3 regions of the Bacillus sp. ISL-35 genome follow, and region 1 is predicted to be linked to each of the others. Evidence: predicted binding sites of a transcription regulator. Region 1 holds the regulator's gene; each other region holds the start of a gene.
What was found. The regulator Rex, encoded in region 1, represses fermentation and respiration genes when NADH is low (regulators of the CRP and FNR family bind a similar motif). The targets are predictions, from matches to a motif close to TTGTGAAATATTTCACAA.
Positions count from the first base shown of each region.

Region 2: J7E38_RS15585 (DoxX family membrane protein) is a predicted target of Rex. The motif match lies at 3,046-3,063, and genes of this name have one in related genera.
Region 3: J7E38_RS12135 (cytochrome ubiquinol oxidase subunit I) is a predicted target of Rex. The motif match lies at 6,272-6,289, and genes of this name have one in related genera.

Region 1 is NZ_JAGGQK010000025.1:980-11,567, reverse strand. Features, by position in the region: gene J7E38_RS22325 (LytTR family DNA-binding domain-containing protein) at 1-445, opposite strand, end outside; gene groL (chaperonin GroEL) at 590-2,218, opposite strand; gene groES (co-chaperone GroES) at 2,277-2,561, opposite strand; gene J7E38_RS22310 (GNAT family N-acetyltransferase) at 2,748-3,275, opposite strand; gene J7E38_RS22305 (CPBP family intramembrane glutamic endopeptidase) at 3,511-4,242, shown strand; gene J7E38_RS22300 (YdiK family protein) at 4,246-4,446, shown strand; gene J7E38_RS22295 (redox-sensing transcriptional repressor Rex) at 4,471-5,127, opposite strand; gene moaC (cyclic pyranopterin monophosphate synthase MoaC) at 5,155-5,649, opposite strand; gene J7E38_RS22285 (ABC-F family ATP-binding cassette domain-containing protein) at 5,831-7,759, shown strand; gene tsaD (tRNA (adenosine(37)-N6)-threonylcarbamoyltransferase complex transferase subunit TsaD) at 8,186-9,217, opposite strand; gene rimI (ribosomal protein S18-alanine N-acetyltransferase) at 9,217-9,666, opposite strand; gene tsaB (tRNA (adenosine(37)-N6)-threonylcarbamoyltransferase complex dimerization subunit type 1 TsaB) at 9,680-10,381, opposite strand; gene tsaE (tRNA (adenosine(37)-N6)-threonylcarbamoyltransferase complex ATPase subunit type 1 TsaE) at 10,378-10,588, opposite strand, start outside.
Region 2 is NZ_JAGGQK010000011.1:71,406-81,993, reverse strand. Features, by position in the region: gene J7E38_RS15600 (DoxX family membrane protein) at 1-281, opposite strand, end outside; gene J7E38_RS15595 (YhcN/YlaJ family sporulation lipoprotein) at 589-1,275, shown strand; gene J7E38_RS15590 (phosphotransferase) at 1,425-2,396, shown strand; gene J7E38_RS15585 (DoxX family membrane protein) at 2,456-2,971, opposite strand; gene J7E38_RS15580 (DUF1801 domain-containing protein) at 4,182-4,604, shown strand; gene J7E38_RS15575 (hypothetical protein) at 4,715-5,035, shown strand; gene J7E38_RS15570 (MFS transporter) at 5,078-6,262, opposite strand; gene J7E38_RS15565 (DegV family protein) at 6,441-7,265, shown strand; gene J7E38_RS15560 (ZIP family metal transporter) at 7,366-8,094, shown strand; gene J7E38_RS15555 (hypothetical protein) at 8,384-8,581, shown strand; gene putP (sodium/proline symporter PutP) at 8,617-10,086, opposite strand; gene J7E38_RS15545 (hypothetical protein) at 10,516-10,588, opposite strand, start outside.
Region 3 is NZ_JAGGQK010000007.1:147,152-157,739, forward strand. Features, by position in the region: gene J7E38_RS24465 (methyl-accepting chemotaxis protein) at 255-959, shown strand; gene J7E38_RS12120 (DnaJ family domain-containing protein) at 1,053-1,427, opposite strand; gene J7E38_RS12125 (solute:sodium symporter family transporter) at 1,603-3,414, shown strand; gene cydB (cytochrome d ubiquinol oxidase subunit II) at 3,876-4,904, opposite strand; gene J7E38_RS12135 (cytochrome ubiquinol oxidase subunit I) at 4,894-6,246, opposite strand; gene J7E38_RS12140 (peroxiredoxin) at 6,427-7,038, opposite strand; gene J7E38_RS12150 (hypothetical protein) at 7,152-7,316, shown strand; gene J7E38_RS12155 (YbjQ family protein) at 7,439-7,756, shown strand; gene J7E38_RS12160 (GNAT family N-acetyltransferase) at 7,815-8,261, opposite strand; partial or broken gene J7E38_RS12165 (NUDIX hydrolase) at 8,280-8,711, opposite strand; gene J7E38_RS12170 (DNA topoisomerase III) at 8,797-10,588, shown strand, end outside.

The DNA of each region.
Region 1 (10,588 bases):
ATTTATGTGTCCCAGATATCTCATCCGTGTAAACATGGGTCTTCTTATCTTTCGCCTCAATATGGATCACCTTTGAAAAAGGAACCGGAATCCAGCCATCCTGAGTTTTCAGGGTCACGACTGACTTCCCATCGGTCAGCGCCGGATAAATCGCCGTCACACATCCCTCAAGCTCGCCATTATGTAAAAACGGGACCGCCATCCCATGATAAGGAATGCCAAAAACATCCCGGTTAATGAACTCAGAAACCTTCTGCCTCGACATCAGCGCTTTATAGGCAATCGTCCCTTCCTTTACAGGATCGCCAGCAGCAATCTTCAAATCCACCCTCTTGCTGGGACGATAATAAATATATTCCTTCGTATTCGAAACCGCAATCGAGATTTCATCCGAAAATAACTCCCCGATGACATCCAGCAATGAGCTTAAGGTTATATCCTCCATGCTTTTTCTCACCTCGATGTTATTATACTACTATTATAAAATATATTGAGGGATAGCTTTTTGAAAGAAATAAAAGAAGCATCCCATAAGTTTTAACAACTTATGGGATGCTTCTTTTAGTTTTTACCAAGGGTGAGGCGATGATTACATCATGCCACCCATACCGCCCATGCCGCTCATGTCAGGCATTCCAGCACCAGCTGGTTCTGGGATGTCAGCAACTACTGCTTCAGTAGTCAGGAACATTGCAGATACGGATGCTGCGTTTTGAAGTGCAGAGCGTGTAACCTTAGTTGGATCAACGATACCAGCTTCGATCATGTTTACCCACTCTCCAGTTGCTGCGTTGAAGCCTGTGCCGACTTCTTCGCGCTTCAGGCGCTCAACGATGACTGAGCCTTCAAGTCCAGCGTTGTGTGCGATTTGGCGAACTGGTTCTTCCATAGCGCGAAGGACGATGTTTATGCCAGTAGCTTCGTCGCCTTCAGCCTGGATTCCAGCAACCTTGTTGTATACGTTAAGAAGCGCTACGCCACCGCCTGATACGATACCTTCTTCAACTGCAGCGCGAGTTGAGTTAAGAGCATCTTCAATGCGAAGCTTGCGTTCTTTCAATTCAGTTTCAGTAGCAGCACCAACCTTGATGACTGCAACGCCGCCAGCTAGCTTAGCAAGGCGCTCTTGCAGCTTTTCACGGTCAAATTCAGAAGTTGTTTCTTCCATTTGAATACGGATCTGGTTTACGCGGCTTTCGATTTGAGCGCTGTCTCCAGCACCTTCAACGATTGTTGTGTTTTCTTTTGTAACCACAACTTTAGAAGCGCGTCCAAGAGATGTGATAGTAGCAGACTTAAGGTCGCGTCCAAGTTCTTCAGTGATTACTTCACCGCCAGTCAGTGCAGCGATGTCTTCAAGCATAGCCTTACGGCGGTCACCAAAGCCAGGAGCTTTAACAGCTACTGCGTTGAATGTTCCGCGAAGCTTGTTGACTACTAATGTAGCAAGTGCTTCACCTTCAACATCTTCAGCGATAAGCAATAATGGCTTGCCTTGCTGTACAACTTGCTCAAGGACAGGAAGGATTTCCTGGATGCTGCCGATTTTCTTGTCAGTGATCAGGATATATGGATTTTCAAGAACTGCTTCCATCTTGTCAGAATCAGTTACCATGTAAGGAGATGCATATCCGCGGTCGAACTGCATACCTTCAACAACGTCCAATTCTGTAGTGAAGCCTTTTGATTCTTCGATTGTGATAACGCCGTCGTTGCCAACGCGCTCCATTGCTTCAGCGATCAATTGGCCAACTTCTTCGTCATCAGCAGAGATTGCAGCAACTTGTGCGATAGAAGCTTTGCCTTCGATTGGCTTAGAAATAGCCTTTAACTCTTCAACTGCTGTAATAACAGCCTTTTCCATACCTTTGCGGATGCCCATTGGGTTAGCGCCGGCAGTTACGTTCTTAAGGCCTTCACGGATCATTGCTTGAGCAAGAACTGTTGCAGTAGTCGTACCGTCACCAGCAACGTCGTTTGTCTTGCTAGCTACTTCAGCAACAAGCTTAGCACCCATGTTTTCGAATGCATCTTCAAGTTCGATTTCTTTCGCGATTGTTACACCATCGTTAGTGATAAGAGGTGAACCGAATTTCTTCTCAAGAACCACGTTGCGTCCCTTTGGTCCAAGAGTTACTTTTACTGCATTTGCAAGAGAATCTACCCCGCGAAGCATCGCGCGGCGTGCTTCTTCACTGAACTTAATTTCTTTTGCCATTGTAGAAAAACCTCCTCAGATTTTTAATATTTTTACGTTCTGTTTATAATCGCAGTGATTATTCTACTACTGCTAAAATGTCGTTTTCACGTAGGATCAGGTACTCAGTTCCCTGGTACTTCACTTCTGTGCCTGCGTATTTTGAGAAGATAATGCGGTTTCCGACTTCAACTTCTAGAGCAACGCGCTCACCGTTCTCAAGTACACGGCCAGTTCCAACAGCTACGACTTTACCTTCTTGAGGTTTTTCTTTCGCTGTGTCGGGTAAAACGATACCGCTTGCAGTTTTTTCTTCAGACTCAACAAGCTCGATAATAATGCGATCTCCTAGTGGCTTGATCAAGTGAAACAACCTCCTCAAATTATATGTAGATTATTTTTTATTAGCACTCGCCTCAATAGAGTGCTAACACAATTTATATAATAATGAATCTCGATTTTTTTTGCAAGCGTGAAGCAAAAATTTTTCATGAAATTTTACGATGATCCAGGTGCTGTCGAATGCTGTAGAAATCTCCTGCTGACGGCATCATTTACTGGCTTGGTAAAGGACATGCTTCTTCAGCGGACTGCCCTGATCTACTCTCGGGTGATGAAATGTTTTAACAGGGTTCATGCCGATTTTTCTCATGACATTGATAGAGGGTTTATTGATTTCAGCAGTAAAACTGACGACCTCGCTAAAGCCGAGCTCATTGAATCCATATTCCAGACAGGCCCTGGCTCCTTCTGTTGCATAACCTTGGCCCCACGCGTCTTTTTTCAGCCTCCAGCCAATTTCAATACATGGGGTGAAATCTGCGTCAAATGTTGCCCTATGAAACCCGATGAAGCCGATGAACTCTTTCGTTCTCTTCTCTTCAACCGCATATAGCCCAAAGCCGTATTCCTTGAACTCGGCAAGAATCGACTGATAAAACTTCTCAGTTTCTGCGGAAGATAAAACACGAGGAAAATACTGCATCACATCCTGATCTGCATTCATTAGGCAAAAGTGCTCTAAATCTGCCGCAGACCAGTTCCGCAAAATCAGTCGTGGCGTTTCCAAATAAATCATTTGTACCTCCAATTATTCTCAAATTGAAAATGGCACCTTAACCGGATACAGTAAACCCGAACAAGTAACTTTTTCATCCTGGCCCTACAATTTGAACTTTTAAATCATTTACTAGTAGAATAAAGAGAGTGTATATAGTAAGCAAAGCGGTCCCCGTATTTTATTTTACAGGCCAGCATATTATTACGTAAAATTTCAGAACATACATTTCTGCATTATTAAGGAGTTTTTTCAATTGAAAAAAGAATACTGGTACGTCCTTATTGCCTATATTGTTATGCAGCTTTCAAGTCTTGTCGGGGTGCCACTCATTGCTTTGATCGGTGCTGCGATGGGAAAAAGCCTGAATGAAATGCAAACCCTCGCGATTCCATACTGGCTCGTAACCAGCTTTTCGCTGACACTCCTGATCATCCTGCTGATTTTAAGGAAGGAAAGAAACATAAATGCTGATTTGCGCGAAGCATCTTCGCCGGCAAGCTCGGCGGCATGGGCATTCGCCGGGGTATTCCTGGCCCTGTTCGCCCAGTCGATTGCAGGCAGCATTGAAAGCATGCTTGGAATTGAGATGGGCTCGGAGAATACACAGGAAATCATCAAGCTGATTGAAAGGTTCCCGGTTGTGATCCTTGTCAGCTCGATCATCGGTCCGATTCTGGAGGAAATCGTCTTCCGGAAGATTATTTTTGGCAGCCTGCACAAGAAAATGAACTTCTTCTTGGCAGCCTTGATCAGCTCCGTCATATTCGCACTGGCCCATATGGAGCCGGAGCATGTGATCCTATACTCAGCAATGGGCTTCACCTTTGCGTTTCTATATGTAAAAACAAAGCGGATCATCGTGCCAATCATCGCCCATGTTACAATGAATACAATGGTTGTCCTGCTTCAATCCGTATTCAGGGAAGACATTGAGAGAATGATAAAAGAAGCAGAGAAAATTCAAAGCTTTATTGGGGGATTTTAAGTCATGAAGCAATCGCCTATGTTTTCAGGCATTGTCTACATCTTGTTAGGCAGCTTATTCACCTATTTCGCCATCCAGAATGTCAACGATACAGGCTGGGGATTTTTCAGTTATTTGCTCGTCCTGCTCGCCACCTTTGACTTCGGTTCCGGCATCAGGATGATTCTGTTTCATTTCAAACTTAAACAAATGCAGAAAAAATAGCTCCTTCATCGAAGGAGCCATTTTTTATTCTTCTGATTCACTGTCTGTCGGATAATGTTTCAAGAAATAAATCAATGATTGCAGTTCTACTGCCAAATCAATATGATGGATCCTGATCGAAGACGGCACATTCAGCCTCGCCGGCGTAAAGTTCAGGATTCCCTTCACATTCGCCTGTACAAGTCTGTCTGTGATCGGCTGTGCCACTGTTGACGGCACTGTCAGGATTGCCACCTGGATGCCTTCCTCAACCACAACCTTATCGAGATCATCCATGTGATAGACAGGCACATCGCCAATCTGCGTCCCAACCTTATCTGGGTCGACATCGAAGGCAATTTCAATTTTCGTATTATTGTTTTTGGAAAAATTATAATTCAAAAACGCCGTTCCCAAATTACCAACGCCAATCAGCGCAACCTTCGTGAGTTCATCCTGGTCGAGCGTCTTTCGGAAAAAAGTCAGCAGGTAATTCACATTATAGCCGTAACCCTTTTTACCCAAAGCCCCGAAATAGGAAAAGTCCCTCCTGATCGTAGCCGAATCCACTTTTACCGCTTCACTCAGCTCCGCGGACGATACCCTCTGCTTGCCTGAAGAATGCAAGTTCAATAAAAATCGGTAATATAGCGGCAAACGCTTAGCAGTTGCCTGCGGAATCTTCATAGCATCATTCGTCATTCTCCATCCTCCACCCTGTTCGTATTTCTATTTTAACTTCTCATCTCTCTTAAAATCGCCGTTTTTCCCGCCGGTTTTTTCCACGAGATAGGTCCTGCCGATCACCATGCCTTTGTCGACGGCCTTGCACATATCATAAACAGTCAGCGCGCATGCTGCTGCTGCTGTTAACGCTTCCATTTCTACCCCTGTATTCCCTTTTGTTTTAACAGCTGCAGCGATATTTAATATATAGTCATTACCATTTTGCTCCCAATCAAACGAAAGGTCAATGCCTGTTAATGGAATCGGGTGGCACATCGGGATGATCTCTGACGTCTTCTTGGCCGCCATGATGCCAGCAACCTGCGCGACTGCCAGTACATCGCCTTTTTTCATTTTATTTTCAGTAATCCTTACATATATATCTTCATTAACGGTGATGCTTGAATGGGCGACTGCCGTACGGACCGTCTCCGGTTTTTCACTGACATCGACCATCTTCGCTCTTCCCTCTTCATTAAAATGCGTAAATTCTGCCATGTTCAAGCTCCTTTCAACCAAATAATACACTATTTTCCCAAACTTGTGTGTGAACTTTGTTTCTATCTTCACATATAGAGGAGGAAATTTTTCATACCTTACCACCCATTGCAGGCCGCACATATTGCCGAGCCCATAGGATTGGGTTACACTATCCCTAAGGCATTAGAGGTGAAAAATAATGATTCTATTACAAGTCAATCAGCTATCAAAATATTTTGCGGCTGATCTTATTTTATCGAATATCAAGTTTGAAATACAGACCAATGACCGTGTTGCCCTGGTCGGCCGGAACGGGGCGGGAAAATCCACCCTGCTGAAAATCATTGCCGGCTATGAATCCCATGACGGCGGCGAGATTATCCGCCCGAAAGGAACATCAATCGGCTACCTGGCCCAGAATACCGGACTGGAATCCGAGAAAAGCATTTGGGATGAAATGCTGGCTGTTTTTGACCATCTGCACAGCATGGAAAAAGAACTGCGCCGGCTTGAAGAAAAAATGTCGGATCCTGGCATCCTGTCGAATGAGTCAGAGTATGAAAGAGTATTAAAGGATTATGACGTTTTGCAGGTCCAGTTCAAGGAAAAAGGCGGCTACCAGTACGAAGCGGACATCCGCTCCGTCCTTCACGGCCTGAACTTCCAGTCTTTTGATTATTCCACAAAAATCTCCACTTTAAGCGGAGGACAGAAAACAAGGCTTGCGCTCGCAAAGCTGTTATTGACTCGTCCTGATATTTTGATTCTCGACGAACCGACTAACCATCTGGACATTGACACACTTTCCTGGCTTGAGCAGTATCTCCAGGGCTATGACGGTGCGATTTTAATTGTTTCACACGACCGTTACTTCCTTGATAAGGTTGTGAACCAGGTATACGAGATTTCCCGTCACCAGTTGACGAAGTTCCCTGGCAATTACAGCTCGTATTTAGAACATAAAGCCGCAAATTATGAGCGCGACCTGAAGCTATATGAAAAGCAGCAGGATGAGATCTCCAAGCTGCAGGACTTTATCCAGCGAAATCTTGCCAGGGCCTCAACAACGAAACGGGCCCAGAGCCGCCGGAAACAGCTCGAGAAGATCGACCGGATGGACAGGCCGATGGGAGATGAAAAATCTGCTTCCTTCAGCTTCCAGATCGAACGCCAGAGCGGGAATGACGTCCTGAAGGTAAATACACTTGCTGTCGGCTATCAGAATGAAGTCGTCTCCGAAAATATATCTTTCAACCTTTCACGTGGCGACAGTACGGCCCTCGTTGGACCAAACGGAGTCGGCAAGTCGACCTTATTGAAGACCATTGTTGAAAAATTGCCATCGATTGCCGGCAATATTCAGTACGGCTCCAATGTTTCAATCGGCTATTACGATCAGGAACAGGCTGAACTTAGCTCGAACAAAAAGGTTTTAAATGAGCTGTGGGACGAGTATCCACTGAAATCCGAAAAGGAGATCCGCACCGTATTGGGCAACTTCCTTTTTTCAGGCGATGATGTGTTAAAAATCGTCTCGACCCTGAGCGGCGGCGAAAAAGCGCGGTTGGCACTGGCCAAGCTAATGCTGCAAAATTCCAATTTCCTTATTCTGGATGAACCAACAAACCATCTGGACCTGGACAGCAAGGAAGTCCTTGAGAACGCCTTGATCGATTATCCAGGCACCATCCTGTTCGTCTCTCACGACCGTTATTTTATCAACAGGATCGCCACCAAGGTCCTTGAACTCGACCGTGCCGGAGCAACAGAATATCTTGGTGATTATGATTACTACGTCGAGAAGAAATTAGAGCAGGAAGAACTTGAGGCACTGGCCAGACAGGCGGCCATAGCGGCTGGCACGATCAGCGAACCAGTCAAGCAGGACAAGACCTCCTACCAGCAGGATAAAGAGGCCAAGAAGCTCGAACGCCAGCGCAAACGTCGCATGGAAGAGGTCGAAGCGCTGATCGACAAGCTCGAGTCAGAGGTTGCAGAATACGAAGAATTGCTTTGTGATCCGGAAATATTCCAGGATCACGAAAAAGCAGGAGAAATCAATTCCAAAATCGAAACCGCCAAAGATAAGCTCGACGAACTGATGGAAGAGTGGACGGAATTGGCCTAGCAATGGAGAAACCGGGCATGAATTTGCCCGGTTTTTTGTATGTTATCCACAGAAATTTGTTGATTGTTTTCTAATGAATTTGTTTATTCGCTAAAAAGGGGTGTTTAATTGCAAAAATGCTGTATTTATTCGCAAAGCCAGCACTTTTATTCGCAAAATAATCCTGTTTATTCGCAAACTGGAAAATAACTAAGATTATTTCCAATTTGAAAACCCCGAGTTCCATCTCTTATTCACTAAAAAAAGTCCCGATTAAAAACCGGGACTTTTTGTTCACATAGTTATTCACATAGCAAAGACTGATTTATAGGTTATCCATAGACTTTTCCACATTATCCACAAAACAAGCTTTTTTTATCCACATTATGCACAATCATAAGCTGTTTTTGTTTACATATCCACAGAAGAGTCTGACAAAAATAATTTCTAACTGCGACTTTGGTTGTGGATAGTTATCTCCAGACCAGGATTTCCGTTCAATGTCAGTTCCGCTCTTTGCCCTTTATCGTACATCACACTTCCTGCGGCAGCAATCATCGCTGCGTTGTCTGTGCATAAAGACAGCGGCGGAATGACAATTTCCACATCCGAATCTGCAAATTCTGTGGATAATTTTGCTCTCAGGCCTTTATTAGCCGCAACACCTCCGGCTAGCAGAACTTGTTTCACATCATATTCTTTTACAGCCTTTTGCGTTTTCGTGACAAGTACATCAATGACACTCTCCTGGAAGCTTGCCGCCAGCTCTTCAGGGGCAATTTCTTCCCCCCGCTGCTGTGCGTTATGCACAACATTGATTACAGCTGACTTCAGCCCGCTGAAGCTGAAATCATAGGACCCTTCCTCCAGCCAGGCTCTCGGCAGGTCAATGGTTGCCTCTCCTTCATGTGCAAGCCTGTCGATATGCGGTCCACCTGGATACGGAAGATTCAGGGTACGCGCTACCTTATCATAAGCCTCTCCAGCTGCATCATCCCGAGTCTCGCCAATCACCTCGAAATGACCATGCTCCTTCATATAAACAAGTTCCGTATGGCCTCCAGACACAACGAGCGAAAGCAGTGGAAACTTCATCTCGGCAACAAGTCTGTTCGCATAGATATGGCCTGCTATATGATGGACCCCAACAAGAGGGATCCCATTTGCAAACGCTAAGGCTTTCGCAGCGTTGACACCGATCAATAAAGCACCAACGAGGCCAGGACCCTCCGTCACGGCAATCGCATCCAAATCTTTAACATCCACATTTGCCTGAGCGAGTGCTTCTTCCAAAACAAGCGTAATCTGCTCGACATGGTGCCTCGATGCGATCTCCGGTACCACTCCGCCGAACCGCTTATGGCTCTCGATCTGCGAGGCCACGACATTCGCGAGGATTTCCCGTCCATTCTTAACGATCGCTACGGCTGTCTCATCACAGCTCGTCTCTATTCCCATGATTAATTGGTCTTTTGTCATTATAAATTCACCCACATTATTAAAGCGTCTTCCATATTGTCTGTATAATATTGCTTCCTGATGGCACCTTCTTCGAATCCAAACTTTCGATAGAGATTTTGGGCCCTGTCATTGCTTACCCTCACTTCGAGCGTCATCCTCAATGCTCCCATTTCGCGTGCAAGCTCCATTACCTTAGCCATCAGTGCCTCGCCCAGCTTCATTCCTCTGTATTCCGGCAGCACGGCAATATTCGTGATATGTGCTTCATCAACAATGATCCACACACCACAATAACCCACAACCTTCTGATCCACTTCCACTACCAGATACTGAGCAAACTGATTCTTCGTCAACTCATTAAAAAAAGCTTCCCTGCTCCATGGAATCGTAAAGGAATTGACCTCAACCGCCATCACGTCATCCAGATCATCAACCGTCATATTCCGGAACGTTATCGTTTTATTCATGTTCGCTTCCCACTTATTTTTTAGTCTCTTGCGCTTTCAGCCAGTTCGCCTCGGCTTCTGCCAGGCGGATATAGTTAGGGACGAAGGTATGAAGGTCAACAGCCTCTTTATCCCTGCCCAACAAAGCAAGTTCTGCCGGCCTTGGATTCAATTCGGTAATTTCAGCAAAAACAGCCTTATTCCCGAGCTCCTGTTTAATGACATCCTCATGCAGAGCCAAATCATTGCTCGTAAACAATACCTTGCTGTCCATGTCATTCAAAACCTTTACCCAATCAGCTGACATCACAAGCTGGTCCTCTTTCACAATTTCCAACCTTTGGTTTCCAAACTTATATAAACCGGTATAAATCTGCCCTCTCCTCGCGTCAAAAAAAGGAGATACATAGCCGTCAAAATAACGTCCTGCTGATGCTGCGGCCACCTGAAGGCTTGATACACCAGATAAAGGAATCTTCAGTGTCCAGGCCATCGTCTTGGCTATTGTCACACCGATACGGACGCCAGTGTACGATCCCGGTCCTTCAGCCACAACAATCTTCGATAAATCGTCCGGTTTGACATTGCACTCCTCCATCAGTGTCTGAATCGCCGGCATCACCCGGACAGAGTGATTCTTTTTAATATTGGAGATATACTCGCCCAAAACCGTTTCGCCATCAAGCAGACCAATTCCCAAAACATAATTGGACGTATCTATCGATAATACCTTCATTTAAAAATCTCCTTACACAATTCTTCATATCGCTCGCCCTTTGGCTCGACGACAATTCTCCTTGCACCATTGTCATCAAGATACAACTGAAGCAGCAATAGTTCCTGCGGCAGCTGTGCTTCTATTAAATGAGCCCATTCAACAACCGTAACACCATTACCTTCAAAGTATTCTTCAAAACCAAGATCTTCAAACGCATCTTCCACT
Region 2 (10,588 bases), on a different contig from region 1:
AGTCCAACTAGGAATTCCCCAAGCGGCACGATTGTGTTGAAAATATCCACATTCGGGATCGCGAAGTTTTCAAGGAAGTTCACGTACCAGCCGTACACCATATGTCCGTCTGGACCTTTAACAGGGTTTGCGACCGCTCCTTTTAAAAATCCGCTAGCGTCAAATCCAGGGCCAGTCAATTTACCCCATCCAGCAGTCATCCAGTTGTATCCAAGCCATACCCTAATGACAGTCAATATACCAGCAGCAACATTGTTTTCTCTTAACCATTTTGCAAACATGTTCCTCACTCCATTAAGTTAATTAGTATTATTACACTTATAAGATATCAAATTAATCTTGAAAATAGTGGGTTTTGTGAATGAATTCACAATTCCGTTGAAATCTTTTGAACGAATGGTGACAATGACGTTTTTAGGGGGCTCTTTTTAAAAAGGGGGTCTTTCCTTGACTGTTGCTGACCGTCTTTCATTTGCGTTTTATCAGAATCCGGTCTTGCACCTCAGCAAAAATTCCTTCCTCCCTCCTGCATATCGCTCCAACTTCTAGACATCATAAGGATGACTAAACCAACTAGGAGTGATCAGGATGAAAAAATCAATCATCATCGCTGGATGCGCTGTTTTTACAATGGGCTTGGCCGGATGCGGAGCGAATAACAATGCAGCCGATAACAATCGTGACCAGCAGGTAGAAATCAACCAGGTCAGACGAGGTCCTGTTACTAACGAAGGAAACGGACTTCAGCTTGCTGATCGCACGGAACGCCAAATTGAACAGATGCCAGAGGTTGATGATGCACGGGTCATCATCTCCGACAACAATGCGTATGTTGGTGTGAGACTTTCGGACAATAACATCGACAACGATGGAAATGCACGGGTTAATGACGCAATGGATGGCAACGGCAGGACTTTCGCCGAAAATGGCCGCGTTGACCAGGATGACACCTCAGCCGGGAATGATGGCATCATTGACGGCCAGGGCGATGCTGGGAAAGACCGCAGGCATGCCGGCAATGACGGTGCCAATATATCGGGCAATGACATGAATGGAACGGCCCGCAATAATGGCGAGGACTTCACTTTATTGGAAAAGCAGATTGAGCAGAGAGTCCGCCAGACCAACAAAGGGATCGACAGAGTTTACGTTTCCGTTGACCGCAACGCTTATAACAGAATGGGAACATTCGCCGATGATATCCGCACCGACAGAAATAGGGATGGCCTATTCGAAGACTTCCGCAATTCGATGGACGATCTCTTCGGTAGATAAAATCAAAAGCATAGGATTTGCTTCCTATGCTTTTTTGTTGCCCATAAAACTGGATTTGCTTCCTATGTTTTTTTTTGTTGCCCAGTAAAACAGGAATTCCTCCCTTTCCTCGCGAAATATAGCTTAGATCTATACTAAGGGAGATGAACATGGTCGTTGAAACTGAGATAAAAGAAGAAATCTTTGAAGCGGTCACTCGTCTGTTTGGAATCGAAATTCAGGAATGGAATCAAATCCACTTAGGATACAGGAACTTAAAATGGCGAGTCAAAACAGCTGCCGGCGATTTGTTTGTGAAGCAATATAACAAGGATCGATACCCGGAGGCAAGGGTGCCAGGCCTGGAAAAAGCGTTGCAGATCCAAAACACGTTATTCCTGGAGGGCCTGCCCTGTCCTGAGCTTTTTTCCTATAAAGGAAATTTCGTCTTGAATACGGAGAACGGTGAACGCTTCGTTCTCATGGGTTTTAATAAGGGATTCACCCTCCGCCCTGGAACCGCGAACCCCTCGCAAATGCACATTCTGGGGAAGGTTATTGGCAGAATGCATGTACTGCTTGAAAAAAATATCGCTAGGGAACCGCTGCATTGGGACATTCTCTCCAAACCTGAAATGCTGGAAAACTGGAATGAGAGATATGACGAAACCATTGCTCTTGATTGCAGCAAAACTCTTCATCAGTTGGAGAAACAAAGAAGGATTCTCGCGGAAAACGATACATCCTTATTTGCTCAATGCGAAAAAGGGTGGGCACATTGGGACTTGTTTGCGGATAATATTTTATTCAGCGAAAATGAGGTTTCTTCGATTCTTGATTTTGATCGTATGAATGTTGTCTATACCGATTTTGATATTTCAAGGCCCATCTTGTCATGCTGCATTCATGAAAATCAAATAAGCGTTGACGGCGTTTCGGCGTTTGTCAGCGGTTACCGCGAATTCAAACCGTTGCCGCTTGAAAAACTGGTACGTTCGATAAAACTAACCTGGTGGAGAGAGGCCGAATGGATTCGGGTTGAAAAGCCAGGAGATTCCACTCCCATCAAACGGTTCCGCGAAGAGAATATATGGATAGCAGAAAATTGGGATTGCCTGGAGGACTTGTTTTCAGGAATATAAAAATGCTGCCGGGGATTTCCCGGCAGCACTATTTATGAATATGGGGGAGTTAACTCAGGTTAAGCAGCGTTTCGGACACCATCTTCTCCGCGTTTGAAAACTGTTTTGCGGATGAATGGAACAACCCAGCGGTCAAGTCCGTATTTACCAGCGTTGAAGCCAGCAGCTAGGATGATGAATCCGAAGAAGATGTCAGTTGGGTTGTGAGATACAGTTCCAGCAAGGAAGAAGCTAAAGTTCATCACTAAGCCGAAGAACATTGCGGCAGTTGTCAGTGTTCCAAGCAGCAATCCAAGTCCAACAAGGAATTCCCCTAGCGGCACGATTGTGTTGAAGATATCCACATTCGGGATCGCGAAATTTTCAAGGAAGTTCACGTACCAGCCGTACACCATATGTCCATCCGGACCTTTTACCGGGTTGGCGACCGCTCCTTTTAAAAATCCACTAGCGTCGAATCCAGGGCCAGTCAGTTTACCCCATCCAGCAGTCATCCAGTTGTATCCAAGCCATACCCTAATGACAGTCAATATACCAGCAGCAACATTGTTTTCTCTTAACCATTTTGCAAACATGTTCCTCACTCCAATAATTTAATTAGTATTATTACACTCTTAAGATATCAAATATATCTCGAAAATAGGGGGATTTGTGAAACTGTTCACATTTCTGTTGAAATGTTTTGACCGAATGGTGACAGCCTCTCACCGACTGGTCATGTTCTCCTCTAAATGCCCCCTTATAATCACATTTCGGGCAGCCAGAAGAAAAGGATAATGTGCATTTTAGGAAGAGCGGCCCTGATTCGGACAGCTTTTCGCCTGGGAGCACCATACTTGTCCGAAGTCGCCCCCAGTTCGGACAGCTTTTCGGCTGGGAGCACCAAACTTGTCCGAAGTTGACACTAGTTCGGACAGCTTTCCGCATAGAAGCACTAAACTTGTCCGAAGTTGACCCTAGTTCGGACAGCTTTTCGCCTGGGAGCGCCAAACTTGTCCGAAGTCGACACTAGTTCGGACAGCTTTTCGCCTGGGAGCGCCAAACTTGTCCGAAGTTGCCCCTGATTCAGACAGCTTTTCGTCTAGGAGCACCAAACCTGTCCGAAGTTGGCCCTGATTCAGACAGCTTTTCGTCTAGGAGCACCAAACCTGTCCGAAGTTGACCCTGATTCAGACAGCTTTTCGTCTGGGAGCTCCAAACCTGTCCGAAGTTGACACTAGTTCGGACAGCTTTCCGCTTAGAAGCACTAAACTTGTCCGAAGTTGACCCTAGTTCGGACAGCTTTTCGACTGGGAGTACCAAACTTGTCCGAAGTCGACCCTAGTTCGGACAGCTTTTCGACTGGGAGCTCCAAACCTGTCCGAAGTTGACCCTGATTCAGACAGCTTTTCGTCTGGGAGCGCCAAACTTGTCCGAAGTTGCCCCTGGTTCGGACAGCTTTTCGCCTGGATGCACCAAACTTGTCCGAAGTCGCCCCCAGTTCGGACAGCTTTTCGACTGGGAGCACCATACTTGTCCGAAGTTGACACTAGTTCGGACAGCTTTTCGTCTGGGAGCACCAAACCTGTCCGAAGTTGACCCTAGTTCGGACAGCTTTTCGTCTGGGAGCACCAAACTTGTCCGAAGTCGACCCTGGTTTGGACAGCTTTTCGCTTAGGAGCACTAAACTTGTCCGAAGTCGCCACTGGTTCCTCCCCTTTCCAGCCCTATACAAAGGATTTATACCAGCTGTTCTAGAAAGTACATATAAGGGTCAAGCTTAAACATAGAAGGAGGATTTTTCAGATGTACGAACTGAAGACGAAAGAAAACGATAATAGTGTCATCAGCTTTATCGAGAGTGTCGACAACTTAAAAAAACGTGAGGATGCCTACAGGTTATTGGATATTTTTACCGAAACGACAGGGTACCCAGCAAAAATGTGGGGACCGAGCATCATTGGATTTGGCTCGTATCATTATAAATATGACTCCGGTCACGAAGGGGATGCCCCGCTTGTCGGCTTTTCTCCGCGAAAAGCTAAGATCAGCTTGTATTTTGCCACTGGCGACACCGAAAGAGAGGCATTGTTGAAGGAGTTCGGCAAACACACCTCAGGAAAAGCATGTGTGTACATAAACAAAGTAGATGATATTGATATTGAAGTATTGAAGGCTCTGATCAAGCAGTCTGTTTCCTTTTTACAAGAAAAATATCCACATACATAAACCATCATCCCCCTCCTGCAACACAACTGTAAATAACTGGTCTTTTTAAAGTCATATAAAACGGGAATTAAAAGGGTAAGCGGAGTTATTTGCAAATGGAGGGAACGAAGATGAAAAAATCGACCAAAAATTTTGTACTGGCTTCCTTGCTCTCAGCAGGCGGCGCTGTACTTCTGACAGCTGCTTACCGCAAGAGCCAGCGGGACGTGATTCGTTTTCTTGAGGATACTGACATGAGGAACAGCGAGAAAATTGACCAGATGGAAAGTGTCGATGCGGGCATCGATCCTGCGGAAAGAGGGCTTACCCAGCTTGACTCCGCGATGCGTGCGGAGTGGCAGGCCAATGGTTTCCCACAGACCCATATGGAAATGGAAGAGTTAGAGAAGGAAACGGATGTTGAAAACAACACGAACTATGCACCGATGTAATAAATATGGAAAGAACCTCACCATTGTCCGGTGAGGTTCTTTTTATGCATCCAGCACAACCTTGTTTTCTTTTTTACCATGTAAAAAGTAATAAAGGACAAATCCAACAAGAATCACTGGCACCATGGCAAGATACAAGCCGTTATACCCATATTTCGGAACCATGAATCCGAGCATGAATGGCCCGACTCCTATGCCCATGTCCATCGCGATGAAAAACGTTGAAGTTGCCAGTCCCATGCGGTGCGGCGGAGTCATCTTGATGGCAACCGTCTGGGCGATGGATTGGAAGTTTCCATACCCCAAACCGATCAGCGCTGCCGCGGCAAGAAATAGTAGACTGGAACTGACCTGGCTCAGGGCATACATTCCGACCGCAAACACAATCAACGCGGGATATGCCACGCTGTTTGCGCCTCTGACATCCATCAGTTTGCCAGTGAACGGCCGGGAAAATAATACCGCGAGTGCGTAAACGAAGAAGTACAAACTCCCCACCTCCGCAAGGCCAGTCTCCTTCGCATATGACGCGATAAAAGAGAGCGTTCCGGAATACGCAAGCGCGATGATGAACATGACAATCGATACCGGAAGGGCATTTGGCTCAAAATAATTAGCAAGGCTGAATCTTCTGCTTTTCGTTTCGTCCGCCTGGTAGTCCACGACCGGTTCTTTGATCGTTAGGGCAATCGGCAAACACGCCGCACCGACAACCAGGGAGAAGATGAACATGCTCAGATAGCCAAACTCATTGATCATCGCCAGGCCGATCAGCGGACCAATCGCCGTAGATAAAATCACACTCAAGCTAAAATAGCTGATCCCTTCCCCTTTCCTGCTGGCAGGAACTACCTGCGCCACAATCGTACCGGTTGCTGTTGAGGCAAACCCGATCCCAATTCCGTGCAAGAAACGGATGGCAAGCAGAAAATAGATATTAGAAGGAATGAGATAAAGAGCAGATATAAGAACAAAAAACAGAATTCCTCCAAGCAACATCTTTTTGCTGCCAATTCGTGCAATTTCTTTGCCGCCATACAATCTGGCAAAAAGAACCCCGATGATGAAAATACTAGAGGCCAGTCCCGCCATGCTGCTGGACGCACCATAAGTATCGGTCGCGTACGAGGCCATCGTCACAATCAGCAAATACATCGACAGCATGATCACGAAGTTCACGACCGAGATCGAGATGAAATCCTTCGTCCATAATTTTTCTTTAGGCATCAAGCTTCCTCCTCGCTGTAATTTTTGAATGCAATAAACCATTTTGCTTGATATAATTATTTCGGAAAACGAATTAAATTATAACGCTTTAACATGGATGTGTCCAGAGCCATATGTACTTGCCTGCATGCACCATGCACTTTTAAAAGACTATTTTATTAGAGGTGAAGTTTTCAAGATGAAAATCATCACAGACAGCTCCGCTGATTTGCCTTCCGAGCTGATGGAGCGATATGACATAACCATTGTACCTTTAACCATTTCCATTAACGGCCAGGATTATTTGGAGAAAGAAGACCTGACACCACAGGAATTTTTTAATAAAATGTTTGCTGCTGACGAGCTGCCAAAGACGTCACAGCCCTCTCCCGCTGCCTTCGCGGATGCTTTCTCAAAATTCGCGCCAGATGATGAACTGCTGTGCCTGACGATTTCCTCTGGATTAAGCCGCACCTATCAATCCGCCTGCATGGGCAGGGATTTATCGACCGCCCATATAACTGTGTTTGATACACTTGCCGGATCAATGGGACATGGATTGCAAATACTCCGGGCCGCTGAACTGGCTGAACAGGGTAATACCATGGGAGAAATCGTAGAAAACCTGACTGCCTACCGGGAAAATATGAATATTCTTATTCTCCTGGATACGCTTGAGAATATCGTCAAAGGCGGGCGTTTGAGCAAATTCCAGGGTTCCCTTGCTAAGATCCTCAACATAAAAGTCATTTTAGAAAGAGTCGACGGCGGCAAAGTGGAAATCCTCGAAAAAGTCCGCGGCAGGAAAAAGTTCGAAAGAAGAGTCCTTGAAATCATTCAGGAACGCGGGAATGATTTTACCGATGTAACCTTTGGCATCACCCATACCGGAAATGCATTCGACGCCGAAGCACTAAAGCAGGAAATCATCACCCTGTTATCACCCAAGGAAGTCCTGATCAGTTATATGGGAGCGACAATGGGTACATATGCCGGGAAGAATGGGATGATAATATCTTTTTAGACGGGATAAAATAAGAATACTTCAGACATTTCCCCTACACGCCACAGTTTTGTTCCAATCATAAGTGGGTAGCTTTATTTATTATGAAAGGAGAGTACATATGTGGAATGCAGCACTTTGGGGGGCAGTGTCAGGATCTGCAGTATTGCTAGGTTCCCTGGCAGCAATGATTTTTTCCATTCCTAAAAAGGTCATTGGTTGGGTTATGGCCTTTGGCACAGGTGTCCTGATTGGCGCCGCTTCCTATGAACTGTTAGGAGATGCGGTTCAGGAAGGCGGAATTCTCGCAAGCAGCATCGGGTTTGTCGCAGGGGCTTCCATCTTCACTCTGCTAGATATACTGGTATCCAGAAAAGGTGCATCCGACCGGAAACGTTCCGGCAAGCAGGCAGATGAAAATGCCGGAATTGCGATCTTCATAGGTACCATAATGGATGCCATACCAGAGTCGATCATGATCGGTGCAAGCCTTCTTGAACAAAATACTGTCAGTTTCCTTCTCGTCATCGCCATTTTCGTCAGCAACATTCCTGAAGGACTATCCAGCACAGCAGGACTGAGGAAAAGCGGGTATTCACGCCTGAAAATTTCAGTAATGTGGATTTCCGTCCTGGTAATTGCCACTCTTTCTTCCTGGTCTGGCTACTTTTTTCTCCAGGATGCCTCGGAGGCTCTCATGGCCGGCATTTCAGGATTCGCCGGCGGTGGCATCATTGCCATGATCGCATCCACAATGATGCCAGAAGCCTACGAAGAAAGCGGCCCCGTCACCGGCCTGATCACCGCACTGGGTTTGCTGGCTTCATTGGTCCTGCATCATCTGTCATAAATTGTGCCGGGCGACAAGCCCGGTCTTTTTATTTGTAATTGTTCTTCTCCGGGTATGCTCTTTTATGGTCCCATATTCTCCTTTTATGTGACCGTACTCCCTCGATTCTCCCTTTCACGGGCACATATTCTCCTTTTATGTGACCGTACTCCCTCGGTTCTCTCTTTCACGGGCACATAGCATGCATTACCATCACCATTTCCTCATATTTCTTCCAAGTCAAAAACCCATGAAACTTCCCGCTTGTTCAAAACGTAAATTCAACTAGGAAAAGGTGTTTCCAGAAAGGATGAAACAAGTGAACTATGCGAAAGAATGTCCGAAATGCGGTGGAATGGAGATTGGAAGAGGTAAACAAGATGGATATGCTGTTATACGTCCCGAGAACAAGGTAATGAGCTTAGGTTCTGAAGTGTTGCATATTATTTGTACAGACTGCGGTTTCATCATTGAGAGCTATGTCAAGAAGCCGGAAAAATTCAAATAAAGGCTGCCAGCATCATACTGGCAGCCTTCACTCTTTTATTCAGACATAATGTTTTCCATTTCATTAAATTCTTCTTTTACCGCTTTGCCTGGTCCTGTTGTTATTTTACTTACAACGATCACGGCAATCAGGCTCAGGAAGAATCCTGGGATCATTTCATACATGAACTCGGATAGTCCATCGATGCTGATCCAGATGATGACGGTTAGCGCACCGACAAGGATTCCGGAAAGCGCGCCCCATCGATTCATGTTCTTCCAGTATAGGCTCAGGAGCATAACTGGTCCAAATGCAGCGCCGAATCCAGCCCATGCGTTACCGACCAATGAAAGTATTGTATCGTTTGGAGTGTATGAAAGCGCGATTCCGACTAATGCTACAAGCAGCACGGCTGCACGTCCAATAAATACTAATTCCTTGTCCGATGCTTCGCGGCGGAAGAACGCTTTGTAAAAGTCCTCCGTCAGCGCACTTGATGTAACAAGTAGCTGAGAAGAAATCGTACTCATAATCGCAGCTAAAATCGCAGCGAGCAAGAATCCCGTGATATATGGGTTGAACAGGATATTTGCGAACATGATAAATACTGTTTCAGGGTTATCAAGTGTCACATTGTTTACCTGAACATAAGCAATACCTACAAGACCAACTGCCAAAGCACCAATAATCGATACGATCATCCAGCCCATTGCAATTCTGCGTGCAGGCTTAAGCTCTTCTACAGAATTGATTGCCATAAAGCGCACAATGATATGAGGCTGGCCGAAGTAACCAAGACCCCATGCTAATAGTGAAATGATCCCAAGGAAAGTCGTCCCCTTGAAAAGGTCCATCATCGTAGGATCAATTGCACTTACTGTCTCCATAACATTTGTTGGTCCCCCAAGTTCTGTGAAAGCAACCACAGGCACCAGGACAAGCGCAAGGAACATGATGACACCTTGAACGAAGTCAGTCAAACTAACAGCAAGGAAGCCGCCGAATAGCGTATAAATGATGACAACACCAGCTGTCACGAACAAGCCCGTACGATAATCAAGCCCGAATGCCGACTCGAACAAAGTACCGCCCGAAACAAAACCCGCTGAGGTGTACAGCGTGAAGAAAATGATAATAACAACTGCGGAGACAGAACGCAGAATTTTAGTTTGATCCGAAAAGCGGTTTTCAAGGAAATCGGGGATTGTAATTGAATCATTTGCCAACTCCGTATAAGTTCGAAGTCTTGGAGCTAAAATGAGGTAGTTCAAATAGGCACCAATCGATAGACCAATTGCGATCCATGCACTGGAAATACCCGAGGTGTACATTGCCCCCGGCAAACCCATCATCATCCAGCCGCTCATATCAGAAGCACCTGCTGAAAGAGCTGTTACCGACGGTCCAAGACCTCGTCCGCCAAGCATATAGTCTGACAGATCAGACGTTTTGCGGTATGCATACAATCCAATCAGGATCATAGCGATAAAATAAATTGCTAAAGAAATAAATACTTCAAAAGACACCAAATCTCTCCTTTTCGTTTTCCCTAAACGAAATAATTAACATAGTGGTATTGTACTCAGGCATACAAAAAATTCAGCCGAACCACATAGAAAAATTCTTATGTTAATTATGCCGTCCAAGTTTTTCCTGCCCTCATGGGGCTTACGGTTATTTAACCTAACAAACATCCAAAATTGTTTCAAGGATGTTACACGTTACTGCGAACAAGCAAAAACCGCGCCCTGACTAGTCTGTTAGTAATGGTAACGCTTTCAAAATTTATCGAAGTAAATATATTGTGAAAATTCAGAAATAGTTATATAGTGACTGAGCAAGCAGTTTTTAGCAAATTAAAACTCCCTGAAAGCAGGGAGTTTTGTTCATATTCCTAATTGAACGGTTAACTGTAATCATTGCATTTTCCATCAAGACAGACCAACAAAAGGCTCTCAATGTGATGAATGACTAACAAGGTAAAACACCATCAACAAGCTGCTCACTCCAATCGCAACCAAACTAGCA
Region 3 (10,588 bases), on a different contig from region 1:
CCTTTCTCGCGGAATCTGAAAATGAAAAAGCACGGAAAGAACAGCACAGTGCCCTGCTTCATAGCGAGCTGCTCGTCGTAACGGAGAGTCTGGGTAAAATCAATGAACAAATCCAGACCCATCTGTCATCACAAACAGAAATGAAAATCGCCGTAAATGAAATTTCTGCCGGAAGCCAGGTCCAGACAGAACAAATCAATCAAATTTCTGAGAATGCCGAAATGACAAAGCAAAGAATGGATGAAATGTCCGAAATGTCTGTCTTGCTTTCAGATAATACTTTACAGGCTGCCAAAGCGACAGAAAGCGGTTCTGGAAAAATAAGCGAGCTGCAGGGTGATATGAAAGAGCTTGCCGCTTCTATTTCCGAATTGAGCCAGACATTCTCGATGCTGACGAAGAAAATCGAAGAAACGAATGGATTCATCGTCAACATCCGTAACATCACCGATCAGACGAATCTCCTTGCACTCAATGCTTCGATTGAAGCGGCACGTGCTGGCGAGGCTGGCAAAGGCTTCTCCGTCGTGGCCAATGAAATTCGCAAGCTGGCGGAAATGACGAAAGAAACTGCCATCCAGATTACCGAAAACCTAACTTCCGTGAATGAAACAAACTCAGCAGCACTGGAAAAAATGAATGACAGCAGTGAAAAGCTGGCAGAAAGCCGCACCGCTGTCGAGGAAGTATCAGGTTTCTTCGCAGATGTGAGTTGTACATTGCAAGTTCTGACAAATCAATTCAGTCAATTCGAATTGATGGTTGGCGATGTCCAGAATCAGACAGGCGATGTCGAAGCATCGACACGTGAGCTGGCTGCAATCATCGAGCAGGCAACTGCCGGTCTTGAAGAAATGAATGCAACCATCGAAACACTGAACGATGACAACCAGACAATTGCCGCCTACGTCAGCCAGACGGCCGCTGCAGCTGAAAAAATCGAGAAACTTGGTGCGTAAGAGCATTAGATCCAGTGCATCAAGATTACACAATGAAAAATAACCTTTAATAACAAAAATGGCCAGGCTGGATTTCTCCGCCTGGCCATTTACTTATAATAGTTTCTTTTCTATTTTCTGCTCGTAATTCTTAAACAATGAGGAATTTGTCCTGGCACCCCTGCTGGACATGATTTTATTGTACTTCAGCAGCTTGGCGCTGAGTTCCTGGTTCAGCCTGTTTTTCTCTTCCGGATTTTCACAGGTTCGGATCAGGTCCTCGATTGTCATCACTTCCTGCCTGAGCCTCTGTTCTTCTGGTGAAAAACCAGCGTTTTTCAGCATCTTGTACGCCATTCTAAGATTTTCCGGCACAGCTGATAAATCTTCCAGATTCAACGGTTTCCCGTAGCCTGGCAGGTTTTCAAACTCTCCATCCTTATAAGCACGCTTGATACGATCCTCCGAAACCACCATTGAAAAATCCATCTGAACCACTCCAGTCCATTAAATTCAACATTACTACTATTAGTATATAACTTTTATCCATTTTTTTCTAATTTAAGTATTTGGAAATAAGATTTTATCGCGTTAAAGGTTTAGAGAGTCAGCAAGCAGGCTATTAAATAGTTAAAAAATTACATATCAAGGGAGTGTTCATTAAATGAATTTTGGGGGAATTGCTTTCACTCTAATTTCGGCTGCCTTTTTCATGGGTCTGGTAGCCTGGTATTCCTACATAAAAACGAAAGGTGAGGTTAGTGATTCAGCAGGTTATTTCCTCGCTGGACGCGGACTGACCGGCGGTTTCATTGCCGGTTCCCTCCTGCTTACCAATCTATCAGCTGAACAGCTGGTCGGATTAAATGGCCAGGCTTACCGCACCAACCTGTCAAACATGGCGTGGGAGGTTACAGCTGCTTTTGCAATCATAATCATGGCCACCTACCTTCTGCCAAAATACCTCGGGGGCAACTTCACTACCCTTCCCGAGTTTCTGAGCAAGCGGTTTGATGAAGGCGTGAGACAATACACTGTCCTCCTGTTCATGCTCGGCTACATACTCGTGACGGCACCTTCCATGCTTTATTCTGGTGCACTCGCTGTCCTGCAGCTTTTCAATGTCCCTGAACTGTTTGGCATTTCTTACGTAGCATCCGTTTGGATTGTCATCTGGATCATCGGCATCATAGGCGCCATCTATGCGATTTTCGGCGGACTCAAAGCAGTAGCGGTTTCGGATACTTTAAATGGTGTCGGCTTGATCATCATCGGGCTGCTCGTTCCGATCCTTGGGTTGATTGCATTGGGGGACGGCAGTATCGGCGATGGCATGAAACAAATCGCAACTACGGACACCGAAAAAATGAACTCAATCGGGACTAAACAGGATTCCGTGCCTTTTGGGACCATTTTTACCGGCATGATTTTTGCCAATCTGTTCTACTGGGCCTCAAACCAATATGTCATCCAGAGAACCCTTGGCGCAAAGAGCCTCGCTGAGGGACAGAAGGGTGTCTTAATCTCCGGATTTTACAAGCTGCTTGTGCCGTTGACCATGATGATTCCCGGAGTAATTGCTTTCCACATGTATGGAGGCGGACTGAAATCGGTGGATCTCGCCTATCCGACATTGATTTCCGATGTCCTGCCGAAATGGATGTCAGGCTTTTTCCTGGCCGTCCTCCTTGGTGCCGTCCTGAGCTCGTTCAATTCATTATTGAACAGTGCGGCAACGATGTTCGCGCTCGATATCTATAAAGCGCGCTTTAATCGGGATGCAGATGACGCCAAATTAATTTCCGTAAGCAAAATCGCCGGCACGCTGCTGGCAGTCATTTCATTATGTATTGCACCATTATTGATGAACGCGCCTGAAGGCTTATGGGACCTGATCAGGAGATTCACAGGCTTTTTCAATATCCCGATCATCGCCATCCTGCTTGTCGGCATCTTCTCAAAACGAATACCGGCACTGGCAGCAAAAGTCGTGATCATTTTCCATGTCATCACCTACTATATGCTTGTCTGGGGAACCCAGCATCTGTTCGATTATGCTGTTCCAATCCACTTCATTCATATATACGCAATTCTGTTCGTGGCTGAAGTCGCCATCATGGTCGGAATTGGAATCTGGAAGCCAAGAGTGACACCATATACCTTCCACTCAGAAGCAGCCGTTGACATGGTACCATGGAAATACACATTGCCAGTATCCGTGATCCTGCTTGCATTCGTTGCCGTCACTTACGTTGTGTTTTCCCCGATCGGATTAGCGTACGACGGCGGTTATGTATCCACCGCATTTTGGCCGATCATTGCAGGTATCGTCGCAGTCACAGCCATTCTATCCTTTGCTGCCATAAAAAAATGGAACAGATCTTATGCCAGCTACCTGCAACAAGAAAATACGGTGATTGAAAGAGAGATCAGTACCAACGCAAATTTGAAAACTACGATTACGGACTTATCATAAACACGGGACCTATTAGAGTGAATCTAATAGGTCCTTTTTATGCTGTTTTCACCGTTATATCCTCGGTTCATTTTATTGCACATTTTGGGGCTGGGGTTTATTTGAGTTGACTAGGAAACTGCTTTTATTAGACATTTTGGAGCGGAGCTTTGTCTGAAATGTCCAGGAAACCGTTTTTATTAGACAGTTCGGAGTGGAACCGTGTCTGAAATGTCCAAGAAACTGCTTTTACTAGACATTTTAGTCTGGAGCTTTGTTCGAAATGTCCAGGAAACTGCTTTTATTAGACAGTTCGGAGTGGAACCGTGTCTGAAATGTCCAAGAAACTGCTTTTACTAGACATTTTAGTCTGGAACTTTGTTCGAAATGTCCAGGAAACTCTCTTTAATCCTAAACCCATGAATCCCTTCTTAGATCACTTCCCTCAAAGAGAAGGCGTCTGGTTAACCCAGACGCCTCCATTATTGGTATCCTTTTGCATTCTCTTTGATGATTTTATCTTTGAACAATGTGTAGCTCCATGATTGGTAGGCAAGGATGATTGGCACGAAGATGATTGCGACGATGAACATGATTGTCAGGTTGAGTTTGCTTCCTGCGGCGTCAAATAGACTGACACTGTAGGAGCTGTCAATTCTTGATGGCAGCATGTTCGGGAACATCCCGATGAATCCGAACGCCATTTTTGTGAATATGGTTACGCACACTGAAGTGAACGCATAGCCGATTTTCTTTTTAAAGATAAAGTAAGCCGAAGCAATCATCGCGGCCAATGCGAGAATCGGCACGATCCAAAGGACTGGATGCTCTGTGTAGTTATCCAGCAATGGCGTCCGGTTCACCGTTGCCAGGAAGAAAAGTGACAACATTGCTGGCGCCACTCCTGCCAACACTCGCGAAATCCTGTAAGCCCGCACTGCGGTTTGTCCTGATGTTTTTAATTGAATCCATAATGATCCAGATAAAAGGAACAGAGAAACAAACAGTAATCCTCCTAAAATCCCGTATCCGTTGAGAAGGCTGAACAGATTCCCTTCGTAGCCATTTGCTCCGATCATCAGTCCGCGATACAAATTGGCAAAGGTCACCCCAAACAAGAAAGCGATCAGGAAGCTTCCGGCAAAAAAGCTCCATTTACAGGCTACCTGCCATATCGGGTTGTCATCCTTATGCATGAATTCGAGCCCGACCGCCCTGATGAACAAAGCAATCAATACAAGGAACAACGGAGTGTACAAAAAGCTGAACATGTCCGCATAGACGGCCGGGAATGCCGCGAAGGTCGCACCTCCGGCGGTAATCAGCCAGACCTCATTCCCGCCCCAGAACGGTCCGACTGCTTCCTGGAGCTGGTTTCGTTCCTGGCGGTTTTTCGCAGTGAAAGGCAATAGCATCCCTGTTCCGAGCGTGTATCCGTCAAGAATGAAATAAACGGTCCAGATCAAGCCCCAAAGCCCGAACCAGATAATCGCAAGTGTATCATGAGACATGCTTCACGCCTCCTTCAAGACCAAATTGGACCTCTGATTCCGGTCCTTTTTTTGCGTATTTTATGATCAAATAGACATCCGCGATCAGCAGAACGGTGTAGAAAATGACGAGCGCTGCCAGCGAAAAGACGACTTGCGATACAGCAATAGGAGACACTCCTTCTGATGTCTTCATCAATCCATAAACCACCCATGGCTGTCGTCCTGCTTCTGCCACCATCCAGCCAGCATTGATTGCAAGGTATGGAAGAAGCACGGAGTAAAGGACAAGTTTCAAATATCTCGGTGAGTTCTCCAGTTTATTTTTCCGGTACAAATACAATCCGTACCACGATACAGCAAGGAAAAAGACGCCGAGCGCGACCATCACCCTGAAGGCGTAAAATACCAGTTCAACATTTGGCCGTTCATCCTTCGCTATATCATTAAGTCCTGTTACCTCGCCATCGAAGGAATTCGTGTAAAAAAAGCTGCCAAGCTTAGGAATGCTGATTGCTTCGAAAGCATTCCTCTCATTTTCCTGATCAGGAATCTGGATGAGATGGAATGGCATGGCCTTCTGGGTTTCCCAGACTGCTTCCATCGCCGCTCCTTTGGCCGGCTGCATTTGAGCTGCGAATACCCCGGATTGATGGCCGATGAATGGAGTCAGCGTCGCAGAGAAAAGTGCCATTGCCAGCCCGTATTTGAAAGATTTTTTATAAAATGCTGTTTCATTTTTCCTCAGTAGATGATAGGCACTAATGGCCATCATGAAAAATGCGCCGACAATGTAGGCACTGACGACTGTATGTACGAACATATACCATGCATAAGGATTGGTGACGAGCTCTGCGAAGCTGTTCAGCTCTACACGGCCATTTTTCAGGACATAGCCGACCGGATTTTGCATGAAACCATTTGCCGTGATGATCCAGAGTGCGGAGAGATTCGTGCCGAGCGCAACCATCCAAATTGAGATCGCCCTCATCTTCGGCGAAAACTTATCCTTGCCGAACAGCCAGATGCCCATGAAGGTCGATTCAAGGAAAAAAGCAACCAGTGCTTCAATCGCGAGCGGTGAACCGAAAATATCCCCCATGTACTTCGAATACTCAGACCAGTTCGTCCCAAATTGGAACTCCATCGTAATGCCCGTGATGACCCCAAGAACAAAGTTGATTGCGAACAGCCTTCCCCAATAATCCGCCATCCGTTTATAGGTCTGGTCAAGGGTACGGGCATACTTCGTCTCCATGATGGCAACAAGAATGACAAGCCCAAGCGTCAGCGGCACAAACAAGAAATGATAAAACACGGTGACAGCAAACTGGATCCGGCTTAAAATCAAGACCTCATCCATTTTTGGTTCCTCCCAAGTTTTTAGTTTGTGAAAAAGTTAACATACTCATAATTCTATTTTAAAAAAACTTTGTGAGTGATATTGAAGATTTTTGTAGATATTTTGTGACATTTTCCCTGTATTTTGTGATGCGCGTCACAGACATAAAAAAACAGGCCCTTTATCAAGGACCTAAACTCATTAAATATTCCCGATATTCGATGGACTTGTACTGACTCCCTGCTGACCGGGCACCCAGTTCGCCGGTACCCCTTTTCCTGTTTGCTTCGCATATTGCAGAGCCTGAAGAATCCTCAGATGTTCCGGGAGATTCCTCCCCACGTTTCCTGGATAAGTCAACTTGGCTCTAATAATACCCTCGGGATCAATGAATACCGAAGTCCTGAAGCAGGCACCTGTCGTTTCATCTAGCACCCTATAGGCACGGCTGATGACCTGTGTCCTGTCACTAACCATAGGGAATGTCACATTTTTCAGTGATGGTGAGGTTTCTTTAAAGACGCGATGGCTGTAAACACTGTCCGTGCTGATGGACATCAGTTCTGCACCCATCGCCTTTATATATGGATAAATAGCGGCGACCGCCGCCAGCTCTGTCGGTCAGACAAAGGTGAAATCGCTCGGATAGAAAAATAAAATGACCCAATTTCCCCGATAATCCTCGAGATTGATTTTCTTGATATCACCATTGATAACGGCTTCTGCAGTAAATAATGGTGCCTGGTCGTCACGGTTCGCACAAAAAACAGTCGGGCATTGCACTATATCTTTGGCATACAATTTTTCTTCCATACCAGCGCCCTCCTTTCGTAAAATTTCTATCTATACAATCATATGCTGTTCATTTTTTATATTTCAGGTTCCCTCAGGAAAAACTACATGAGACAAGAAAGGAGGGTTCACGAATGAGCAGAGGAAAAGAGTTCAACCATAAGAAAAAAGGCCATCCAGGAGACTTGCCTGCAGGTGCACTAAAAGCAAAACGTCCTGAAACCGAAGCACAGGAAGACGAGGAATTCCTGGTTGTCCAAGAAGCTTTCAAAAATCGGATTGAGGAAGATGAAGTATAGCTTATTCTGGAACCTGGCGATCGCCGGGTTCTTTTTTTGAAACTTTTTCCACATGAACATCGTATAGTTATCTATACACAATCTTTTCACACTCAGCACATTAAATTTGGGGAGGAATAAACATGATCGTAAGCACTACATCGACACTGCAAGGCAAGGAAGTAGAACAATACATGGGGGTTGTTTCCGGAGAAGCAATAATGGGCGCGAATGTCGTGCGCGACTTTTTGGCAAGTGTCACCGATGTGATCGGCGGCAGGAGTTCCGCTTATGAAAACAAGCTTGCTGAAGGCCGTGAGATCGCGCTTCGCGAAATGGAGGACAAAGCCCGGCGCCTGGGTGCGAATGCGATTATCGGCGTAGACCTTGATTTTGAGACATTGCGTGAAGGCATGATGATGTGCATCGCGACAGGAACTGCTGTCAGGATAAAGGAATAAGGTAGCAATTTTAATTCAGAAATATAGCTAATAGGACCAGGCAGGCGCCTGGTCCTTTTTATTTTTTAAAATTGGCGATGACCAGGCCATTTCCGACTACTGAGTCTCCTTGGCGCACAAAACCCAGTTTTTCATAAAGCTTAATCGCAGGCGTATTGGCTGCCCCGGTTGATACAATGATTTCATGGCATTCCTGCCGTTCAACCTCGGCCAGCAGCTTCCCTGCTATACCCCTGCGAAAAAAATCAGGATGGACCATCATCCGATGAATATCAAGCACTTCCCCTGACTTTTTATAGGAAACCGCCCCGGCCAGCACTCCTTCTATAAAATAGCCTATAAAGGTTTCGCCACAATTTTGCAGCTGTTCGAATGTTTCTTTCAACGGCGGGATTTCATCCGTGCCAATCAGGTCCGCTTCAATTCTGTATGACTTTTTCTGAAGATCAAGCACTTCAGCCGCTGCCATCACATTATTCAGTTCAATTTCCCTGATGACTGGCATGATTCCATAACCCTTTATTTTGTTTAAAATCAATTCCGGCCTTCCCTGGAGTGAAGGAAGTTTGTCCAATGCAAAAAAGCGCAGCTCCTTGCTTTCGCCATCGAGCATTTGCAGCTCTCCGTCCCAATCGGTGCAAGCATACAAACCAATCGCGTTATAAATTTCGTCGCCATTTGGATATTGAAAGTAATATTCCTCACCAGCAATTACATCCAATAACTTCAATGAATTCAGGCTCAGACCCGTTTCCTCATACAGTTCTCTGCAAGCTGTCTCTTCAAAACTCTCCCCAGGTTCCATCGCACCCCCGGGAATCCCCCACCTGCCCGTATCAGCTCGAAGCTGCAGCAGCACCTCATACTCTTTATTAAAAACAAGCACCGCAGAACCTGTCAGGATGAATGGCCGGCTGCCAATCAAGGCGCGGATTTCTCTAATATAATCGCTCATGGTCTCCTCCATTACAAAAAATCTCCTTTTTCCATTATACTAAGTAAAGCATAAGCAAAACTGTTTTGTTTTGAAAGGAGCAATCATGAAATCATTAGTCCTTGCAGAAAAACCAAGCGTAGCCCGCGAACTTGCGCGTGTGCTTGGCTGCAATAAAACGCATAAAAGTTATTTCGAAGGAAATCAATACATCGTCACCTGGGCACTCGGCCACTTGATCGAATTAAAAATGCCGGAGAACTACGATCCGAAGTATAAGGTCTGGAAGCTCGAAGAACTCCCAATCATCCCTGAAAAAATGGGGCTGAAGGTCATCAAGCAGACGAGCCATCAATACAAGGCAATTGAACATCTTGCTGAGCGCAAGGATATCGGGGAATTCATCATCGCGACCGATGCCGGACGTGAAGGTGAACTTGTGGCAAGATGGATCCTTCAGCGCATCAACTGGCGGAAGCCGATCAAGCGCTTGTGGATATCTTCCCAGACGGACCGCGCTATCAAGGAAGGTTTTAAAAACCTGAAACCCGGTAAGCAATATGAGGACTTGTACGAGTCGGCTGTCTGCCGTGCCGAGGCTGACTGGCTGATCGGACTGAATGTTTCACGGGCACTGACCACTAAGTATAAGGATCCTTTATCAGCTGGCCGCGTCCAGACTCCGACACTCGCAATGGTCCTTGAACGTGAGGATGAAATCAATAAATTCGTCCCTAAGGATTACTGGACCATCCAGGCAAAGGTTGGATCACTCAATGCTGAGTGGGACCATAAAGGCGAAAAGCGGATTTTTTCCCAGGAAAAAGCAGAGCAGATTAAACAGAAGCTATCCAATAAAAAAGCAGTGCTGAAGTCACTTGACCGCAAACAGAAGTCCGAACCGCAGCCGATGCCATATGACCTGACGGAATTGCAGCGTGACGCCAATAAACGCTTTGGCTTCTCAGCAAAGAAAACTTCCAATGTGCTTCAGGGTTTGTATGAACAGCACAAGCTCGTCACCTACCCGAGGACAGACTCACGTTATTTGACGACCGACATGGAAGCAACGATGCTCGACCGCCTTCAGGGAATCATGTCAGGTTACCGGGATGAAGCGAAACCGGCAGTCGCCCAAAAAGGCAAAGTTCAGGCACGCCGTGTGTTCAATAACGAAAAAGTCACCGACCACCACGCCATCATCCCGACGGAGGAACGGCTTCATCTGGCAGACTTATCACCAGATGAACGGAAGCTGTACGATTTAATTGTCCGCCGGTTCCTGGCTTTATTTTACCCGGCCTACCAATACGAAGTTGTGCATGCAAGCTTCGAAGTTGAGGGTGAAACATTGTCAGCACGCGAAACGAACATCCTTGAGATCGGGTTTAAAAAGGTACTTGGCAAGGATGAGGATGACGCCGCAACTCAATCCCTTGGACATCTGGAAAAAGGCAAAAGCTACAATGTCGGCCAGGTGACTGTGAACAAAAAGATGACCGAGCCGCCGTTACGCTTGTCTGAATCAGATATCCTTTCAAAAATGGAGAAATTCGGCCTCGGCACGCCGGCAACAAGGGCCGAAATCATCGAGCGCCTTATTTCATCGGAGGTCGTCGAACGCCAGAACGGCCGCCTGTACTCAACCAAGAAAGGGAAACAGCTTCTCGATCTTGTCAACGATGAACTGACCTCCCCGGAACTGACAGCGAAATGGGAGAAAGAACTGGAGGAGATCGCTCGTGGCAAAAGCGATCCGAAGGCATTCAAAAAACGGATCCGCGAACAGACTTCCCTCCTTGTTTCCGAAATCAAGAAAAGTGACAAAACATACAGGGCCCATAACCTGACTGGCTCAAAATGTCCTGAATGCGGAGAGTTCATGAAGGAGCGTAAGA